DNA from 3 places in the Nonomuraea sp. NPDC050022 genome. Region 1 is predicted to be linked to each of the others. Evidence: riboswitches for the same ligand, from Rfam matches in the RefSeq annotation. Region 1 holds a riboswitch; each other region holds the start of a gene.
The links. Region 1 has a riboswitch for cyclic di-AMP ahead of ACIBO2_RS17315 (NlpC/P60 family protein). Riboswitches for the same ligand answer to the same signal wherever they lie in the genome.

Region 1 (6,747 bases):
GGGCTGGCCGTACTCGGGTTGCTGACCCGAAGCCTGCTGCTGACCGTATCCGGGTTGCTGACCGTATCCGGGCTGCTGCTGGCCGTATTCCGGTTGCTGGCCGTAGCCGGGCTGCTGCCCGTACTGCGGCTGCTGCCCGTACTGCGGCTGCTGTCCGTACTGCGGTTGCTGCGACTGCTGGCCGTAGCCCGGCTGCTGCTGCTGACCGTACTGCGGCTGTTGGCCGTAGCCCGGCTGCTGTTGCCCGTAGTTGGGTTGCTGACCGTAGGCGTCGTCCGCCCGGTAGCCAACGACCGTCGCATCCGGGTCGGGCTCGCCATAGGGACGGCCCGCGTTGTGATGTCCGTATTCAGATCCGCCAGGCGCAGAGTTCTCGCCGGATTCGTCCTGTGGATACGGCGGCTGTCCGGTGCTCACCGTGTCACCTCGCTTCGAGTGCGCATGTGGCACGTGTCAGGACACATGCCTGTGCTGCCCAACGTATCGACATAGGTATCAACAATCACCTTTCCCATTAGTCAAGGTCCGCGTCACCCGATGTCAGGTGGAGAAGCATGCGGGTGTTCCCCAGGGTGTTGGGCTTGACGTGTTCGAGGTCGAGGAACTCGGCGACACCCTCGTCGTACGAGGCCAGCAGCTCCGCATAGACCTCGGGTGAGACCGGGGTGCCCTGTACGGGGCGGAATCCATGCCTCGCGAAAAAATCCACCTCAAAAGTCAGACAGAAAACCCGGCGCAGGCCGAGTTCCCGGGCCGTTTTGATCAAGGAAGAGACGATCCGGTGCCCGATTCCGAAGCCTCGGAACTCCGGATCGACGGCCACCGTGCGAATCTCCGCGAGATCCTCCCAAAGCACGTGCAGCGCGCCACAGCCGACCACTTGGCCGCCGCGCTCGGCGATCCAGAACTCCTGCACATCCTCGTACAGAGTGACGGTGGCCTTCTCCAGAAGCCGGGGCCCGGCGCCCGCGTAGGTGTCGACCAGGAGACGGATCGTCCTGACATCCGGCGTGCGGGCACGCCGGACGACGACTTCCGTGTCCGGGACTGTCACTTCGGCGACCTGCTCCATGGGTCTCCAGCGTACAGATCCGATTACGGCCTCCCCCTAACTCTGACGTCTCTCCCATCTCATGACATCTCGTGGTCGATCGAGCACGATGCGGGATGCCCTTGGCCGATAGGCTTCCATGCCTTGACGAACTTGGTGCAAAAAGGACATAAAGTTTGTTCAGCACCGACAGGCGCGAGACCACCTCGTGACCCTTCGGTTGCGAAACCTCTACAGACTTGGCAGTTCTGGTTGAGCACGAACCCGGAGTGCACTAGTGTCCAGCGACGATGTCACCCACGCGAGCCAGCGTGGAGACGCGCCCAATCCCCGTAAGGGGAGCCGGGGACCCGCCGGTGGCGACCTCATCCCGACGCCACCACCCATGGGGTGAATCCGAGCGAGTCGTTCGGTAGGGCTGCTCCGGCCCGAACCCGTCAGCTAACCCGGTAGGCGCCGATGAGAGGAGCTGGTTGGTGAAGCAGACTCGCGATCGCGGGGGGAAGCCGGCGGGCGCTCACGCCCGCTCTCCGGAGCTCCGGAAGGTCCCCACCCGGTTGGGTGTCATCGCGGCGACCATCGCCACCCTCCTCTTCGCCATACCCGTCGGCTCCGCCGTCGCCGATCCCAAGCCCTCGCTGAAGGACCTGTCCGAGCAGGCCGAGGAGCTCCACACCCAGATCGAGACGCTGAGCGAGGAGTTCAACGGCCAGCGGGAGAAGCTCAAGAAAGCCAGGAAGTCGGCTGAGGCGGCCCAGAAGACGCTGTCCACCAGTGAGGCCGATCTGGCCGCCAAACACGCCAAGGCCGCGCTGCTGGCCCAGAACGCCTACATCAGCGGCGGCTTCGGTCAGGCGCTGGCATTCGGCACCTCCGACGACCCTGAGAGCTTCCTCGACCGGGCGGCCACCACCTACGCGCTGGAGCAGCAGCAGGGCTTCGAGGTCAACCAGGTGACCACGGCCAGGCAGGCCGCCGAGCAGGCCAGGGCCAGCGCCAAGACGCGCATCGACGAGGTCGAGAAGATCGTCGAGGGCCTCGGCACCAAGCGCGACAAGATCACCAAGCTCGTCGCCAAAGTCGAGAGCAGCCTCTTCAAGCGGGCGATCGGCGAGGCGGGCCGTCCCGGCACCCGGGCCACGCGGGTCGACCTGCCGGTCATCGGCGCCGGCAAGGCGGCCACGGCTGCCAGGTGGGCGCTCACGCAGCAGCTCAAGCCGTACGTCTGGGGCGCCGAGGGGCCGACCTCGTACGACTGCTCCGGCCTCGTGATGGCGGCCTACCAGCGGGTGGGCATCTCACTGCCGCACTACACCGGCGACCAGTGGACGGCCGGACGGCACATCTCCAAGGAGGAGCTGCGCGCCGGCGACCTGGTCTTCTTCTATGGCGACCTGCACCACGTCGGCATCTACATCGGCGGCGGCATGATGGTCCACGCGCCGCAGACCGGCGACGTCGTACGTATCGCGTCCATCGCCCGCCGTCCGTTCGCGGGCGCCGTACGCATCGCCGACTGACCTCCGGACACCACGACAAGCACTCTGACAGCTGGGGCCCGGGCGGCTGGGCCGGTCGAGCGGTCAGATGAGCTGGCGACGGGCGGCCCAGGCCACGGCCTCGATCGCGGTGGCGACGCCGATGCGGTCGCAGATACCCCGAAGTCTCCGGCGTACCGTGCGCCCGCTGATATCCAGTCGTCTGCCAACCCGATCAACCGTGACCCCCTTGGCAAGCTCCGCCAGCAACGCCAGATCCGCGTGGCTAAGCTCGACGCTCTCAGTGAGCACATACATCGGGAGCCCTCCCCCCAACAGCAGAACTCGAGACGTCTATGTCCGAGCAGAGCTGCAGCTCGTCTCGCAGACGGTAAACGCATTCTGGAAAGGTCGTCAAGCCAGCGAATACCGCCCTCTGACCATCGCCATTGACATGATCGGCGGTATGTGAAGTACTCGCCATATGTCGGCACACTTCGGGGCCCGATGAGGGATCACAGCCGTCCTTACAACGGCTCCAGCCCCGCTCCCCACGAGCACCGCGGACCTGCTGGGCGCCGAATCCAGGGAACGCGAATATTCTTCGCATTCAATATGCGAAATATCGGAAATGTAGCTGCTTGGGGCACCCATTTGTACCCTTGCGCGGCCGAGTCGGCAGCGCCCGCCAAAGACCATGAACGGTTCATGCGCCAGAGGGAGAAGCCACTCGGCGCAGGCGGCCAGGAGATGTCCGCTCCCCGCGTTTAGGGGCCGGCGAACTTCGCCGCCCGCGTTCTCCTACTCGCCGCAGGAGATCGGGCCGCTGTCAACCCGACAGCGGCCGGTACGGCCCGGCGTGGGAGCCGGGCCGACACCCTTCGGCGGCAGGCGGGTCAGTTGGTCGGCTTGACCAGCGGGAACAAGATCGTTTCCCGGATGCTCTTGCCGGTGAAGGCCATGATCATCCGGTCGATCCCGGCTCCCATGCCACCCGTGGGCGGCATGGCGTACTCCAGCGCCTGCAGGAAGTCCTCGTCGAGCTGCATGGCCTCCGGGTCGCCCCCGGCGGCCAGCAGCGACTGCTCCACCAGGCGCCGGCGCTGCTCGACCGGGTCGACGAGTTCGGAGTAGGCGGTGCCCAGCTCCGTGCCGAACCCGATGAGGTCCCACTTCTCGGTCAGCAGCGGGTTGTCGCGGTGCTGGCGGGTCAGCGGGGAGGTCTCCAGCGGATAGTCCATGACGAACGTCGGCTGGATGAGCGTGTGCTCGACGAGGGCCTCGAAGATCTCCTGGACGAGCTTGCCCTGGCCCCACTTCGGGTCCCAGTGGATCTCGCGGCCGTCGGCGAGTTTCCGGACCTGCTCCAGCGGGGTCTCGGTGGTGATCTCCTCGCCGAGCGCCTCGGACACCGCCCCGTACAGGGTGATGCGCGGCCACTCGGGGATGCCCAGGTCCACCTCGACGCCGTCATGGACGACCACAGAGGTGCCCAGGGCGGCCACGACGGCCTTCTGGTACATCCGCTGGGTCAGGTCGGCCATGTCGTTGTAGTCGAGGTAGGTGCCGTACGCCTCGATCATGGTGAACTCGGGGTTGTGCGTGGAGTCCGCGCCCTCGTTGCGGAAGTTGCGGTTGATCTCGAAGACCTTCTCGATGCCGCCGACCACGAGCCGCTTCAGGTAGAGCTCGATCGCGATGCGAAGGTAGAGCTCCATGTTGTACGCGTTGATGTGGGTCTTGAACGGCCGGGCCGCCGCGCCACCGTGGATCGGCTGCAGCATGGGCGTCTCGACCTCGAGGTAGCCCTCCTCGTGCCAGAAGTCGCGCACCGCGCGCACCGTGGCGCTGCGGACGCGGGCCATCTCCCGGGCCTCGTCGTTGACGATGAGGTCGACGTAGCGCTGGCGTACGCGGGCCTCGGGGTCGGTGAGGCCGACGTGCTTCTCCGGCAGCGGGCGCAGGCACTTGGCGGTGATCTGCCAGCGGTCGGCCAGGATCGACAGCTCGCCCCGGCGGGAGGTGATGACCTCGCCCTCCACGCCCACGTGGTCACCCAGGTCGACGTCGCGCTTCCAGGCCGCCAGCGACTCCTCGCCGACCTTGTCGAGCGAGATCATCACCTGCAGGTCGCCGCTGCCGTCGCGGAGTGTGGCGAAGCAGAGTTTGCCGCCCACACGGTTGAGCATGACGCGGCCCGCGACGCCGACCTTGTCACCGGTCGCGGTGTCCGGGTCGAGGGCCTGGTATTTCTCCCTGACCTCCGCGTTGGTCGCCGTGCGGGGAAAGGTCACCGGGTAAGGATCGACGCCCTCACTGCGAAGGCGGTCGAGCTTCTCCCTCCGGATGCGCATCTGCTCGGGAAGTTCGTCGCTCACAGCATCAAAGAGTAGGGGATATGGCGAACTGCAAGGGCTCGTCACCTCTCTGCAGGGTGGCTGCAAGAGCTCTCCCGTACCAATGACACATCGAGCTCAGGGGGGAACCGGCAAGGCGCCGGCCCAGGGGGAGCTCAAGGAGAGATCATGATGAAGAAGCTCGCGACCGGCCTCGCCGCCGTCGCCGCCACGAGCGCGCTGGCCTTAGCGCTGCCCTCGGCCGCCAGCGCCAGCACCGCGGACTCCGACTCCTGGGGTCCGGCCTACTCGCAGCACTACCAGGCCAAGGCCTCCGGCTGGGTCAGCGTGGATTGGGCCGACGACGACCACGAGTCGAACACGATCACCGTCAAGGGCAAGCTCTGGGACCTGGACAACCGCAGCTACGACGAGGGCGGCAAGTGCGCGTACGTGAAGTTCCAGGCCAGCGACTTCGACGACAACTGGTCGACGGTCTACACCAAGAAGTACTGCGGCTACCCGGCCTTCAAGCGCTTCTCCTTCGACAGCGACGACGTCTCCAGCCTCCGCGTGAAGGTCTGCCAGATCGACCTGCACGGCTCCTACCCGCGCAACTGCGGCAGCTGGGGCTACCTGTACACCGGCGAGTCCGAGTAACCGGCCAGGTAGAGACAGTCCACGAACGCAAGCGGCCCCCTCACCCGAGCGGGGGGCCGCTTGTTCATGTGGTGTTCCGGTTGTAGATCAGCCGCAGGCCGATCAGCGTCAGCCACGGCTCGTGCACGTCGATCGAGCGCGACTCGCCCACCACCAGCGCCGCGTGCCCGCCGGTGGCCACCACGGTCACCTCGTCGGGGTCGTCGGCCAGTTCGGCCGTCATCCGCTCGACGATGCCGTCGACCTGGCCCGCGAAGCCGTAGATGATGCCGGCCTGGAGCGCCTCGACGGTGTTCTTCGCGATGACCGAGCGTGGCCTGACCAGCTCCACCTTGTGCAGCTGGGCGCCCGCCGCCGCCAGGGCGTCGACGGAGATCTCGATGCCGGGCGCGGTGACCGCGCCGATGTACTCGCCCTTGGCCGACACCGCGTCGAACGAGGTCGCGGTGCCGAAGTCGACGATGACGCAGGGGCCGCCGTACTGGTCGATGGCCGCCAGCGCGTTGACGATGCGGTCGCTGCCGACCTCCTTGGGGTTGTCCATGCGGACGGGCACGCCGGTACGTATGCCCGGCTCCACGATCACCGCGGTGACGTCGCCGTAGTAGCGGCGGCACATCTCGCGCATCTCGTTGAGCACGCTCGGCACGGTCGAGCAGATCGCTATGCCGCTGACATCGGCTCCCTTGAGCAATGGAGACTGGGCGAGCAGCCCTTGGAGCACGACCGCGATCTCGTCGGCGGTGCGGCGGGCGTCCGTGGCCAGCCGCCAGTGCTCGATGACTTCCTCGCCCTCGAACAGGCCGAGCACCGTGTGCGTGTTGCCGACGTCGATCGTTAGCAGCATCGATTACCCCCGTAGATCCAGTGCGATGTCGAGGGCCGGCGCCGAGTGCGTGAGCGCTCCCACCGCAAGGTAGTCAACGCCAGTTTCGGCCACAGCACGGGCCGATTCCAAGGTCAACCCTCCACTAGCCTCAAGCTTCGCCCGATTTCTCACGATGTGGACGGCTTGGGCGGTCTCCTCGACCGTGAAGTTGTCGAGAAGGATCTCCTCGGCGCCTTCTTCGAGCACCGGGCCGAGCTGGTCGATCCGGTCCACCTCCACCTCGATCGGCAGCTCCGGATAGCGCTCTCTCACCGCGCGGAACGCCTCGGCCACGCCGCCGGCGGCCACCACGTGATTGTCCTTGATCAGCGCCGCGTCCGACAGGGACATCCG
Region 2 (6,747 bases), on a different contig from region 1:
GTTCCGGGATTGAACAAGAAGGTGAAGGCCAGGGTGGCCGCCACCGGCGGAGCCAGCGCGGGCAGGTAGATCAGCGTCCGGAACAGCCCGGCGCCGTTCCTGACCCGCACCAGCACGGCCGCGACTCCGGTGGCGAAGACCAGGCGGAGCACGGTGATGACGACGACCAGCCACACGGTGTTGTAGGCCGCCTTGCGGGCCAGCGGATCGCCCCAGAGGAGGAAGACGTAGTTGCGCAGCCCGACCCACATCGGAGTGTTGAGCAGGTCGTAGCGGGTGAAGGAGTAGTAGACCAGCGCGAGGAGCGGGTAGGCGACGAACAGCGCCAATCCGGCCAGCGCCGGTGCCATGAAAGCCAGCGGCCGTATCCAGTGTCCCGGCCGCGGCCGGATCCACCTGGTGAAGGTGGATCCGGCCACATGCGTGGTGTGCGGTGCGGCGGTCATCAGCGCTCAGCTGCCGAGTTGCGCGTCGGCGTCGATCTGCGCGCCCGTCTTGGCCAGTCCCGCCTTCAGGTCGGGGACGCCACCGCCCTGATAGGCGATGGAGAAGTCCTCGGCGGACTTGAGGTAGGCGCCGCCGTTCGCGCTGGCCGGGTTCGTGGCCAGGTTCGGGTTGGCGAAGATGTCGAGGAAGGTCTTGAAGTGGGCATCCTTCCGCAGCGTCGGATCCTGCAGCGCGGGGACCGTGGACGGGACGTTCTTGAGGCCATGGGCCAGTTCCTGCAGAGCGCCGGAATCCGTCGACAGATACTTGACCAGTTCCCAGCCGGCACCGGCGTTCTCGGCGCCCTTGGGAATCCCGATGATCGTGCCGGTGGTGTAGCCGCCCCCATAGAGCTCAGGCTTGTTGTCCGCGACCGGGAACGGAGCCGTGGCGTAGTCCAGCTTGGGCGCCTCGGCCTCGATGAAGGCGGTGCGGAACTCGCCGTCCATCACCATGGCGATCTGCCCCTTTTCGAAGGCATGGTCCGGTGAGTACTCCTGGCCGAGACCGGCCGTGAACTTCGCCAGCTTGTCGCGCCCGTAGAAGTCGGTGAACTTCTTCCCCCACTCGAGCATCGCCTGCCACTGGGGGTCGGTGCCCAGGGCGGACTTTCCGTCCTGGCCCGCCCACTGGGCGCCCCAGTTGGCCGCCCACATCTGCACGTGGTTGGCGTAGAAGCCGATCGTGGGCACGAAGCCGGCGACCTTGATGGACCCGTCGGGGTTGCGCACTGTCAGCTTCTTGGCGTATTCGAACAGCTCCGACATCGTCTTCGGGGGCGCGCTGATGCCGGCCTTGGCGAACATCGCCTTGTTGTAGTAGAGGCCGTACACGTCGGCGAGCAGCGGCATCGCGCAGCGCGTGCCCTTGAACTCGGTGTACGCGCGGGTGGCGGCGGGAAGCTGGTTCAGGTCCACCTTGTCGCGGGCGATGTAGGCCTTGAGGTCCTGCCAGGCACCGCTGGAACAGAACTGGCCGATGTTGTCGGTGGAGAAGGAGATGGCGACGTCTGGAGGGTTTCCTCCTCTGATCGCCTGGGCGACCTTGTCGTCGTCCTGGCTGCCCTGGTTCTTGACAGTGATGTTCGGGTGCTTGGCCTGGAAACCGTCCAGCACCTTCTGGAGTATTCCCAGCTCGCGACCGCTGAACTTGCTCCAGACGCTGAGGGAGACCTTCTCATCGGCGCTCGGCGCATTGGCCGTACCTGATGAGCTCGTCTCCGGGCCACACGCACTCGCGAGGAGCGTGAATGCCGCACACGCCGCCGCGACACCGATTCGTCGCATCGAAACCCTCCAAAGGGGGTGAACTGCTGACCCGCCGCCATGGTCAGGTCAAGGGGTGAGGCTGTCGTCAGGGATGGATGGCGAATACCTCTTCGCGCGCTCCGGCCAATGCCAGCCGCAGCGCGCCTGAGCGAACCGGGTTACCGGTCAGCAGGCTTGGTTGAATCGTTGGCCGGGGAAGGACGAGTTCGCCCAGTTCCTCGGTGACCAGGCCGCACAGGACGCTGCCGCCGGCCCTGCCGACGTCGCCTGTGAGAACCACCAGTTCGGGATCGACCACGGACACCACACCCGCCACGGCCAGCGCCACCCGGCGCGCCAGGTCACGGAGGAAGGCCGACCGGGCGACAGGGTCCGTGTCGAGATCCTGCGCGAGAAGCTTCTCCAGATCGTCTCCGGCGAGCCCGTGCGCGTGGGCCAGTTCCATCACCGCCCTGATGCCGAGCACGTCACCGATGCGCCGGCCACCGCCCACGCCGGAGGGCGGGCAGGGCATCCAGTCGATCTCGCCGGCACCACCGGACGCGCCCCGTAACAAACGCCCGCCCGAGACCACCGCGGCACCGATCCCGCGCCCCATCCAGATCAGCACGAAGTCGTCGACCCCGACGGCTTGGCCGACCGCCATCTCGTCGAGGGCGACCAGGTTGACGTCGTTCTCGACGGCCACCGACGTGGCGAGCGATCCTGACAGCCGATCCAGGACGTCGAAGCCCTGCCAGGGCGGCAGATGCGGGGCGAAGCCCAGGTGCCCGGTGCGCGCGTCCACAGAACCGGGCACTCCCACGACGACCCTGCGTAGTTGCCCAGTGGTCAGGCCGACCTCGGCCGTGGCGGCCGAGACCGCGCGGCACAGATCCTCGACGTCGAGGTCCGCCTCCTCGCCGGGACGGTATCGGTGCTCGGCGACGATCTCCCCACAGATGTCGGACACCGCTATGTCCAGCGCGCGCGGGGTGAGGTCGACCGCCGCCACGTAGGCCAGCGCGCCGTTGACCGCCCAGCGTTGCGCGCGCGGCCCTTTACCGCCCTCCCGGAGCCCCGCGCGCCGTACGTGACCACTTTCCGCCAGCCGAAGCAGGAGGTCGGCTGTCGCCGGTTTCGACAGGCCGATGTGTGATTCCAGCTCCAACCGGGTCAGCGGCCCTCGATCGAGCAGAGCCAGCAGCGCCGCGCGGTCGTTGATCCGGCGCAGCAGCTGAGGGCTTCCCCCTCGCTGTTCCACGTGGGACTCCCTTACCATCTGGGAACTTCCCAGACTATTGCCGAGGAATGTACCTCATGCACATCGGCCCACGTCAAGAGGCCATCGCAAGGGAATCGAAGACCGGGGGGACTTGCCAGGCACGGCCGGGCCGTCGGCCAGAAGGGGTTCGGCATGCGACGCGACGTGACAAAGCCCCGGCTCGCCGAGCCGGGGCTTGGATGCACATCGGGGGTTCGGCCGACCTTTGGCGCTATTCGACCGCGGTTACCGTGACAGCGTTGCTCAACCGCTGACCGTGCCGCAGTCGGTCAGCGTTCGGCCGCGAGGGTGACGCCCAGACCGATGAACACGCTCCCGGTCGCGGCGTCGATCCGGCGGCGCACCGCCTGACGGCCGCGCAGCCAGCCGCCGATCCGCCCGGCCAGCACGCCGACCGTCGCGTCGGCCAGGAACTCCAGGACGATCAGGATGGCGCCGAGGACGGCGAACTGCAGCCAGATCGGCCCCGCCCCGGGATCGATGAACTGGGGCAGGAAGGCGACCATGAACGTGAACGTCTGCGGATTGGCCATGGAGGAGACCACGCCGTTGAGGAAGGCACGCCGGCCGGACATTCCGCGGCTGGCCGGATCGTCGGCCTGGCTGTTCTTGCGGTTGCGGATCATCTGGACGCCGAGGTAGATCAGGTAGGCGGCGCCGGCGAGCCGTAGCACCGTGAACACGACCGGGAACGTCGTCAGCAGCACGGCGAGCCCGGCGGCGGCCGCGGCTATGTACAACGCGTCACCAGTGATGACGCCGACCGTGGCCAGCAGCCCGGCGCGGGGCCCACCCCGCAGACCGCATCCCAGCACGAACAGCATGTCCGGTCCGGGGGTGATCAGAGCGACGATGGTGGTCGCGGTGAAAACGGCGAGCAGGTGGGGATCGATCGGCATGCGACGATCTTTCCACCTCCGGTGTCGGCGCACCGCTCCGGGGACGCCGTTCGGGGGGTGCCAGACGCGTCAGAACAGCTGTCAGGCGGCGTAGCGCGGGTAGCCGTAGCCGACGACCTGGGAGGTGGGACGAACACGCTGCTCGACCTTGCCGTTGCCGGTGTTGCCCTCGATCGTGGAGATCGTGCCGTCACCGTTGTCCTTGACCACGAAGCCGACGTGGCTGATGGAGCTCAGGTCCTTGCTGCCGCTCCAGGAGTAGAAGACCACGGCGCCGGGCTTGGCCATGGTGCCCCAGCGGTGGTTGGCGGCGAACCACTTGGCGTGGGCGACGGTGTAGGCGTCCCAGCCGACCTGGGAGCGGGCGCCGGTCTCCTCGCCGACCCAGGAGACGAACATCGAGCACCAGGCGGCGTTCAGGTAGTCCTGCCTGCTGCCGCCGTCACGCTGGACGGTCTCGGCGGCGCGGGCTGAGTTCATGTACCACTTCTGGAACTTCGTGCCGCCGCCGTTGGCGTCCTCGGACGTGCCGACCTGGGCCTTGGCCAGGTTCAGGACCTGCTGGGCGGTGACGTTCACCTGGGCCTCGCCGTTCCTGCCGCCCTGCGCGGAGGCGGGGGCGGCCTGAGCCGCGATGGGAGTGTGCCCGGTGGGAGCCGTGGCGGCGTTCGCCGCGGTGTGGGCGCCGAGGGCGGCGGCGGTGAGGGTCGCGCCGAGCGCGATCTTGGCATAGTTGATCTTGGGGATGCGGATGATGGTGATTGCTCCTTGCTTCCATTCCGCTTACCGGGTTAGCTGACGGGCTCGGGCGTGGAAGCTGCCCTACGGCACGTTGACGTGCCGATTAGCCCCGATCGAGACATGGGTCCCCGGTCCCGCGCACAGGCGGGTTCAGCGGTCACAGGTGATTTCCTGTGATGCATGTGATGGGTATGACGTCCGTACTCGGACTTTGGCGGCGCGGCCAGAGGGATGCTCACTGTCTAGGCCAGGCGCACAGATGGGTACAACGCACCCCTGACCTGGGTAATTCCATCGCAATGACATCGCCATGCCCAGCCCGGCCCGCTCGTCGATCCGTCAAGTAGCGGGGGTGCCTTGTTGAAGTCGCGCCAGGGCGCGTCTGGAAAGGTTGGCGTACGGTCTGTCGAATTCGCCTCGCCCGTCCGACGTAGAGGCGTACCGACCGGACAGACAGCCAAGGAGACCCTCGTGGCCCAGTACGCGATCCTCATCTTCGACGACGCCGGAGCCGGCGACTACACCCCCGAGCAGCAGGCGGCGAGCCAGCGGCACGCCGACGACCTCCTCGACTCCGGCGCCATGATCGCGGCGTACGCGCTGCGGTCCGCCGACACCGCCACCTCGTTGCGCGGCGACGTGGTCACCGACGGGCCCTTCATCGACGCCAAGGAAGTCATCGCCGGCGTCTGCGTCATCGAGGCCCCCGACCTGGACGCCGCCCTGGACCTGGCGCGTCGTAACCCCGCCGTCCAGTGGGGTCGTGGCGGCGTCGAGGTACGTCCCGTCGCAGGCGGCATCGCACCCACCGCCCGATGACGGCCGCGGCGGGCGCGGGCCAAACGGACGCGGGCCAGGCGGACGCGGCCAGGCGGGCGCGGGCCAAACGGAGGTGGGACGGGCGGGCGCGGGACAGGCGGTGGCCGCCGCGCATCGGCGCGAGTGGGCTTTCGTGCTCGCCGCGACCGTGCGCGTCGCGCAGGACCTGGACCTGGCCGAGGAGTGCGTACAGGAGGCGTACGCCGCGGCGCTGTCGGCCTGGGAACGCGATGGTATCCCCGCCAACCCCGCGGCGTGGCTCACCACCACGGCCAAGCGCCGGGCGATGGACGCGATCCGCCGCGAGCGGACCTTCCGGTCGAAACTGCCATTGCTGGTGGAGTCCGAAGAGCTCGCGCCGCACAGACTGGCGGACCGCGACGAGGCGGACGCGGTGGAACTGGAGGATGCCGTACCCGACGAACGGCTGCGGCTCATCTTCACCTGCTGCCACCCCGCACTCGCGCAGGAAGCGCGGCTCGCGCTCACGCTGCGGCTGGTGTGCGGGCTGCCGACCCCGGACGTCGCCCGGGCGCTGCTGGTGTCGGAGCAGACGATGGCCGCCCGCATCACCCGGGCGAAGAAGAAGATCTCCGTCGCCCGCATCCCCTATCGGGTGCCGCGCCCGGCGGAGCTGCCGGACCGGCTGGCAGCCGTACTCGGCGTGCTCCACCTGCTGGTCACCGACGCCCGGCGCGCGACCCGGACGGGCGCCGACGGCCGGCTGCTGCGGCTTGAGGAGCAGGACCGCTCTCTGTGGGACCGCGGCGCGCTGGCCGAGGCGCATGAGCTGATCGTGGCCGGGCCGCGCGGCGGCCGCGCGGGGCGCTACCTGCTGCAGGCGGCGATCGCCCTGCTGTACGCCCAGGCGCCGTCGTACGAGCAGACGGACTGGCCACAGATCGTGGCACTGTACGACAGGCTGCTGGCGCTCTGGCCGTCACCGGTGGTGGCGCTGAACCGGACCGTGCCGGTGTCGATGCTCCATGGACCGGCGCTCGCACTGACGCTGGTGGAGGCGCTGGAGCAGGATGGCCGGCTCTCCCGGTACCAGTACCTGCCGGCGATCAAGGCGGACCTGCTTCGGCGCCTCGGCCGTACGGACGAGGCGGCGACCGCGTACCGGCAGGCGCTGGAGCTGACCGACAACGAGGTTGAGCGGGCCTTCCTCGCCGGGCGTCTAACTGATCATGATCCGGGCACGACCTCGCCGGCCGTGCCCAGCAGCCGGCGCAGCTCGTCGTACTCGATCGGGCGCCCGAGCCGGAGG
Region 3 (6,747 bases), on a different contig from region 1:
GAGCGGGCGGTGCAATGTCGGTGTCACCACGTTGACGTCAGCGCCAGCGGCGAGCAGAAGCTGCAAGTTCTCCACAGCACCGGCCCTTGCGCGGCCCACAACGGGGAGCGGTTGCCGGTCGCGGCCGGCGAGGCGCCGGCGGGGAGCAGTACCCGGACGAAGGCGGCGGCGCCGCGGCGTCGTGCGGCGTACTCAAGCCCGACATCGAGATCCCACCGGCGGACGGTGAGATAACACGCACTCCAGTAGGTCAAGACGTTCGCTCTGCGCCGCCATCTGCAGCACGTCACCGGCGCTGTCCGGCTGTTGTTCCAGGTGAGTCGTGAGCGCCGCAACGTCACCGTGCTCGAAGAGCTCATAGAGGTTCATGGGCCATGGAACGTACTGCCTGCCACGGACATCGAATTTCCGGCCAAGTGAGGCGTCGCCACGGCTACCAGGCCGGTTCGGCGAAGTAGCGGTACGCCGACGTGGGCAGCGTCACCGGCACGCAGCCCTCCTCAATCACCTCGAACGAGCAGCTGCTCACGCTTGCGCAAAGATCGAGAAATTTCCGGATTGCTGTGGGGATCTCTTGAAAAGAGGGGCACAGTCGGGCGATCATGAACGCCCATGACGAAAAAGATCATTTCCAGCGTCGCCGGCATTGTTATCGGGGCCACCGCCCTCATCGGCGGCACCGCCTCCCCGGCGGCCGCGGTGAGCGGCTGCTCGAAGACCGCGAGCAGCGACCACTCCGTGAGCGTCAAGTGCACCAGCGGGCTTGAGACCTATTTCCGGGTCTACGGGTACTTCTGTTCCACCTCGTCCTGCTCCTACATCCCGGGCAGCCTGGTCTCCATAGGCAGCACGAGCAAGGCCACCAGCGGCGCCTACTACAGCGGCAGGTGGAAGGTGAAGGGCTGCTACGTGACCGACGGCTGCTGAGGCACCCGCCGACACGCCCGTCGTGTCGCCGCCGAGCGCTAGGTCATCTGTCTCGGCCTGCGGCAGGACAACGACTTCGAGGAAGAGGAGTACGCGGCGCGGATCGTCGACGCCCTTCCCTCCCGACCTGTGGGATCCAACGCCGATCTCCCCGCGAAGCCGTGGCGTCGCGGGGAGATCGGCCGGGGCCCGGCCTTGCGTCAGATGTGCTCGGCGGGGTTCGCCGGGAGGTAGAAGTTCCAGCTGCCGTGCCCCTCGTGGGCGCCGCCTGCGGGGCAGTGCCCGTTGTCGGGGCGGCCATTCCACCAAAGGGTGTAGCACTTGTTACAGAAGCGCCAGTTGTCCTGCTGCGTCGTCGGTGACATGTCCCCTCCTCCAGTATCGAGAACCGGCTCGCTGTCCGGCCACCGTCAGTGTCTGAGGTGATCGCAGGACCGTGACATCCCCAAACTTGGGGGGTTGCGGTCTGATGGGCAGATAAGGCAGCCATGCGCTGTTCAGCCCAACGTGGTGGGCTTTTCGGCAGCCGGTACGGGAGCGTGAGACGCCGACGAGCGCGCGTCCAGAAGGACGCGCGCTCGTCGGCAGGAGAGCCCTCGGTCAGGAAGTCGTCAGGCGCCGTAGCTCGGGTAGCCGTAGCCGACCACCTGGGACGTCGGCCGGACGCGCTGCTGGACGCTGCCGTTGCCGGTGTTGCCCTCGATCGTGGAAATCGTGCCGTCGTGGTTGTCCTTGACGACGAAACCGACGTGCTCGATGTCGTCCAGGCTCTTGCTGCCGCCCCACGAGAAGAACACCACGGCACCCGGCTTCGGGGTCGTGCCCCAGTGGTTGTTGTGAGCGAACCACTTCGCGTGCTCGACCGTGTAGGCGTCCCAGCCGATCATGCTGCGCGCGCCGGACTGCTCGCCGACCCACGAGACGAACATCGAGCACCAGGCGGCGTTCAGGTAGTCCGCCCGGGTGCCGCCGTCGCGCCTGAGGGTCTCCAGGGCGCGCGGGGAGTTCATGTACCACTTCTGGAACTTGGTGCCGCCACCGTAGGCGTTCTCAGTGGTGCCGACCTGGGCCTTGGCCAGCGCCAACACCCGCGAGACCGTGGCCTTGGCCTTGATCTCGCTCTCCGGGTGGCTCTTCGCGGCGGCGTGTGCCGGGGCCACGGCGGCGTGGGCGGTGGCGGTGTCCGCGTGGGCGGCGGACTGGCCGGCGAGTGCGGCGGCCGCGACGCTCACGCCGAGGACGGCGTGAGCAAAGGTCGACTTGGTGGCGCGAAAAAGATGGGACTTCGCCATCGAGGGGGTAACTCCTTGCTTCCATGCCGCTTACCGGGTTAGCTGACGGGTTCGGACGTGGAAGCTGTCCTACGGCACGTGACGTGCCGATACACCCCAAAGGACGGTGGGTCCCCGGTTCCGCGCGAGGCGGATTCAGCGGTCACAGGACGGTCCTGTGATGCCTTTGTGCGATGGTCTGGCAACGAACGGACAAACCGGACGTATGCCTCATATGACCACAAAGGTAATGCAAGAGGCAAGGGTCTTACAAATAGATGAATCGCCAGCTAAGAGAGCTGCTCCCTCGCGTCGGCCAGAAGCCCCATCATGGCAAGGCTTTCGTCAAGTGGCATGATCGCGGATTCGGTCCTGCCTTCGGCCATGGCGTCCCGTACCTCGCGCACCTCGCCGGCGTACCCGTTGTCCGCCGGATCGAGCTCGAGCTCCTCCGTCTCCATCGACGGCCCGCTCAGCACGACCCGCTCCGGCGCCCAGAACGGCGCCTTGATGTGGGCGCGCATGTCGGTGCCCACCACGAGGGCGTCGTTCGCGTACGGGCCCAGCAGCGAGCACTCCACCAGAGCCCGCCTGCCCCCCGGATAGACCAGCACCCCGCCCGCCTCCGCGTCCACCCCTGAAGGCGCCAGCGAGCCCGTGACGTGCATCCGTGAGGGCATCCCGAGCAGCAGCTGCGCCAGCCCGAACGAGTAGACGCCCAGGTCGAGCAGCGCCCCGCCGCCCAGCTCCGGCGCCCACAGCCGGTGCGCGGGATCGTAGGGAGCCTTGAAGCCGAACGACGCCTGGACCGAGCGGATCTCCCCGAACCGGGGATCGCCGGCCACCCGCTGGATGAGCGGATTGAACCGGGTCCACATGGCTTCCATCAGAAACACCCCGGCATCGCGGGCGAGCTGGACCATCCGCTCGGCGTCGGCGACGGACGCGGCGAGCGGCTTCTCGCACAACACCGCCTTGCCCGCCGCGATCGCCGCCTCGGCGACCTCCAGGTGCTGGGCGTGCGGGGTCGCCACGTAGACCGCGTCGACGCCGGGGTCGGCGCACAGCTCCGCGTACGAGCCGTACGCCGACTCGGCGCCCAGTTCCGAGGCCAGCGCCCGCGCGCGGCCGAGGTCGCGCGAACCGACGGCGGCCACCCGCATCCCCGGCTCAGCGGCGATGACCGCCCCGACCTTTGCGGCGATGACACCCGTGGCCGCGATACCCCATGAGAGATCCTTCATGAGGAAAGATCGTAGGGAATCACCCCATCCAGGCGAAAGTGTCCGGGTTGGGGCCGATGCGGCCGTTCTCCTGGTTCAGCGCGCCGATGGCCGCCATGTCCTCGGTGTCGAGGACGAAGTCGAACACCTCGAAGTTCTCTTTGATCCGCGCCGGCGTGACCGATTTGGGGATCACCACGTTGCCGAGCTGGATGTGCCAGCGCAGCACGATCTGCGCGGGCGTCCTGGCGTGCTTCTCCGACAGCACGGCGAGCGCCGGGTCGCCGAGCAGGCCCTTGCCCTGCCCCAGCGGGCTCCACGCCTCCGTGAGGATGCCGTTGTCCTCGTGGAACTGCCGCATCTGCCGTTGCTGGAAGTGCGGGTGCAGCTCGATCTGATTGATGGCCGGAGTGATGTCCGCCTCGTCGATCACCCGGGTGAGCGTCTCAGGGGTGAAATTGGACACACCGATCGCCTTCGCCCGGCCTTGACGGTAGATCTTCTCCAGGCCGCGCCACGCCTGGAGGTACTTGTCCTGCGACGGCACCGGCCAGTGGATCAGGTACAGGTCCACGTAGTCGAGACCGAGCCGGGACAGGCTCTCGTCGAACGCCTCCTCCGCCCGCTCGTGGTCGTTGTTGAAGAGCTTGGTGGTGACGAACAGCTTCTCGCGCGGGATCCCCGAGGCGCGTACGGCCCGGCCGACGCCCTCCTCGTTCCCGTACGCGCTGGCGGTGTCGATGTGGCGGTAACCGGCCTCCAGAGCGGCCGTCACGACCTGTTCGGCCTCGTCGTCCGGCACCTGCCAGACGCCGAACCCGAGCTGCGGCACCTGCACGCCGTCGCTGTTGAGTAGTAGGGAGTTCATCTGAATGGTGGCGCGGAGACCCGGTCCTTCGGGGCCGGGAGGAAGCGCCACTCCTCCTTTCGAAAACAGTGTGGAAAGGCTTGGTCACGTTCGGTAATGTCTGCGGTGGGTGGGGCTGCTGTGACAGGAGGTGCGCGATGGCGATCCGCCGCTCCACCGCCAAACGCCACGGCCTGCCCACGATCGTGCAACTGCGGCTCACGCCCACTCCGGCCCAGGCGGAGGCGCTGGCGGCGGCGGTGCTGTTGTGTAATAAGGCGGCCACTGTTGTCTCCCGCCTGGCCTGGCAGCACCGCACGTTCGCGGTGGTGGAGTTGCATCGGCTGGCCTACTACGAGGTGCGCGGGCAGGTGGCCGGGCTGGGTGCGCAAGCGGCTGTGCGGGCGATCGCCCGGGTGGCCGGCGCCTATGCCAACCGGCGCGCCAGCAAGAAACGCGCCCACATCTTCCGCCCGCACGGCGCCGTCCCCTACGACGCCCGGCTGATGAGCTTCAACCGGGACGCCCGCACCGTGTCGCTGTGGACCCCCACCGGCCGCGTCACCGCCCCCTACACCGGCCGCCCAGAAGACCTCAAAGCCATCGACACGCTGCCGCTCGGCGAGGCCGACCTGGTCTGCCGACGCGGCGTGTGGCTGCTGCAGGTCGCGCTCACCCTGCCCCGACCGGCGGTGCGTGAGCCGGTTCACGGATTTGTGGGGGTGGATCAAGGGGTGGCGAACCTTGCGGTCACCTCCGACGGTGCGGTGCTGCCCGGACCGGCGCTGCCGGGGCCGGTCGGTGGCAACGGCCACGTCCGAACCCTGCGGGAGCGGCGACACCGGCAACGCCGCCGGTTGCAGAAGAAGGGCACGTCGGCGGCGCGGCGGGTGCTGCGCCGTCTGTCCGGTCGTGAGCATCGGATGATGACCGACCTCAACCACCAGATCAGCAAGCATGTGGTGCGTGAAGCCGAACGCACCGGTCGCGGGGTCGCCTTGGAGGATCTGCAGGGTATCCGCGGGCGGGTAAGGGCTCACCGGTTCCAGCGGCGCACCCTGCACAGCTGGGCCTTCGCCCAGCAGACCACGTTCACCCGCTACAAGGCCGCCCGGACGGGGGTCGCCTTCGTGCTGGTCGACCCCGCCTACACCTCGCAGGCGTGTCCGAACTGCGGGAACATCAGCAGGGCGAACCGACCGGCGCGGGGCCGGTTCGTCTGCACCAGGTGTGGCCTCGCTGGGCACGCCGACCACATCGCAGCCCGCAACATCGCCACACGCGGCGCTGCGGGCTGGGCTGCCATCAACCAGCCACACGCTACCGGCCTCCCTTCAACCAGACGGGACCGTGAGAGCAAACCACCAGCTTCAACCAGTGGTAGTTGATGGGTTCCATTGTTCATGTCCCGTTTCTGGCGGCTTAAGGCGGCCGGGCTAGCTTGAAGCGGTCGTGATCGGGCTATCACCCCGCGGGGGTAACAGAGTGGGCAAACAGGCGTCGGCCTGGGTGGAGTCCCCGCTTCAGATGCTGTGCGCCATAGAGGCGCACCGCGCTGGGCTGCTGGGGCCTGCCACGGTCGTCGTGCCGCGTGCCGGGCTGCGAGCGCTCAAGGCCACCCGCCGGGAGCTGTCCGGCCTGGCTCTGCCCGAGGGGCTGGAGCTGGCCGAGCCGCGCGAGCGGATGCCGCGCTCCCCGCACGCCGTCGGCGACGCCTTCTCCGGCCGGGTTCAGTTGCGCTGGCTCGTCTCCCATCCGGGCCGCATCGTGATCGTCGATGACGGGCTGGCCACGCTCCGGTTGCTGTCTCTGCTAGCCGAAGGGCCGTACAAACCGCTGTTGCGGGCGCGCGCCCACCCGGGAAAGCTGCGTGCGGCCCTGGGGCTGGCGGCGGCGATCAGGCTGCGCGCGAGCCGGGTGTCGGTCTTCACCGCGCTGCCGGTGACCGACGGGCTGGCGGCGGCCGTCCGCGCGGCGGGCGTCGACCTGGTCCGCCACGACTTCGGCTGGCTGCGCGAGCAGCCGCTGAGCGGGCCAGGACCGGCCGAGCGGACCGTCGTGCTCGGCACCTCCCTGGTCAGGAACGGACTGGTCCATCGCGACCGCTACCTGAGCTGGCTGATGGAGCGGGCCGCCGAGGAGCCGCTCGCCTACTTCCCGCATCGCCGCGAGGACCCCGCCGACGTGGCGGTCATCCGCGAGCGGCCCGAGATCACCGTGCACGACGCCGGCGTGCCGGCCGAGCTGACACTGCGCGGCCTCGACCCCGCCCAGCGGGTGCTCAGCCTGCCGTCCACCGCGATCACCTCGCTGCGCGTGCTGCTCGGCCCGCGCGGCGTCGCGGTCGAGGCGGTGGACGTGCCGGACGACTGGTGGACCAGCAGGGCGGCCCCCGACCTGCGTTCCCATCTGACCGGAGTCACCGGATGATCGGCTTATCTCGCCGCTGATGGGAGTTGCCGGGTGACCGGCTCATCCC

Region 2: it holds a riboswitch for cyclic di-AMP, as region 1 does, so the genes downstream of both, ACIBO2_RS08295 (CHAP domain-containing protein) here and ACIBO2_RS17315 (NlpC/P60 family protein) in region 1, are expected to answer to the same signal.
Region 3: it holds a riboswitch for cyclic di-AMP, as region 1 does, so the genes downstream of both, ACIBO2_RS27620 (CHAP domain-containing protein) here and ACIBO2_RS17315 (NlpC/P60 family protein) in region 1, are expected to answer to the same signal.

Annotation. Positions count from the first base shown of each region.
Region 1 covers NZ_JBITKE010000004.1:168,135-174,881, forward strand. The annotation lists gene ACIBO2_RS17305 (hypothetical protein) at 1-492, shown strand, start outside; gene ACIBO2_RS17310 (amino-acid N-acetyltransferase) at 515-1,072, opposite strand; cyclic di-AMP (ydaO/yuaA leader) riboswitch at 1,362-1,522, shown strand; gene ACIBO2_RS17315 (NlpC/P60 family protein) at 1,528-2,571, shown strand; gene ACIBO2_RS17320 (LuxR C-terminal-related transcriptional regulator) at 2,635-2,847, opposite strand; gene lysX (bifunctional lysylphosphatidylglycerol synthetase/lysine--tRNA ligase LysX) at 3,426-4,907, opposite strand; gene ACIBO2_RS17330 (hypothetical protein) at 5,055-5,525, shown strand; gene ACIBO2_RS17335 (type III pantothenate kinase) at 5,590-6,372, opposite strand; gene ACIBO2_RS17340 (L-aspartate oxidase) at 6,376-6,747, opposite strand, start outside.
Region 2 covers NZ_JBITKE010000002.1:385,607-392,353, reverse strand. The annotation lists gene ACIBO2_RS08315 (sugar ABC transporter permease) at 1-446, opposite strand, end outside; gene ACIBO2_RS08310 (ABC transporter substrate-binding protein) at 453-1,772, opposite strand; gene ACIBO2_RS08305 (ROK family protein) at 1,840-2,997, opposite strand; gene ACIBO2_RS08300 (LysE family translocator) at 3,288-3,917, opposite strand; gene ACIBO2_RS08295 (CHAP domain-containing protein) at 3,999-4,496, opposite strand; cyclic di-AMP (ydaO/yuaA leader) riboswitch at 4,683-4,824, opposite strand; gene ACIBO2_RS08290 (YciI family protein) at 5,130-5,477, shown strand; gene ACIBO2_RS08285 (RNA polymerase sigma factor) at 5,551-6,747, shown strand, end outside.
Region 3 covers NZ_JBITKE010000006.1:383,961-390,707, forward strand. The annotation lists gene ACIBO2_RS27610 (hypothetical protein) at 613-927, shown strand; gene ACIBO2_RS27615 (hypothetical protein) at 1,128-1,292, opposite strand; gene ACIBO2_RS27620 (CHAP domain-containing protein) at 1,539-2,219, opposite strand; cyclic di-AMP (ydaO/yuaA leader) riboswitch at 2,232-2,370, opposite strand; gene ACIBO2_RS27625 (Gfo/Idh/MocA family oxidoreductase) at 2,489-3,442, opposite strand; gene ACIBO2_RS27630 (aldo/keto reductase) at 3,462-4,289, opposite strand; gene ACIBO2_RS27635 (transposase) at 4,427-5,656, shown strand; gene ACIBO2_RS27640 (hypothetical protein) at 5,778-6,698, shown strand.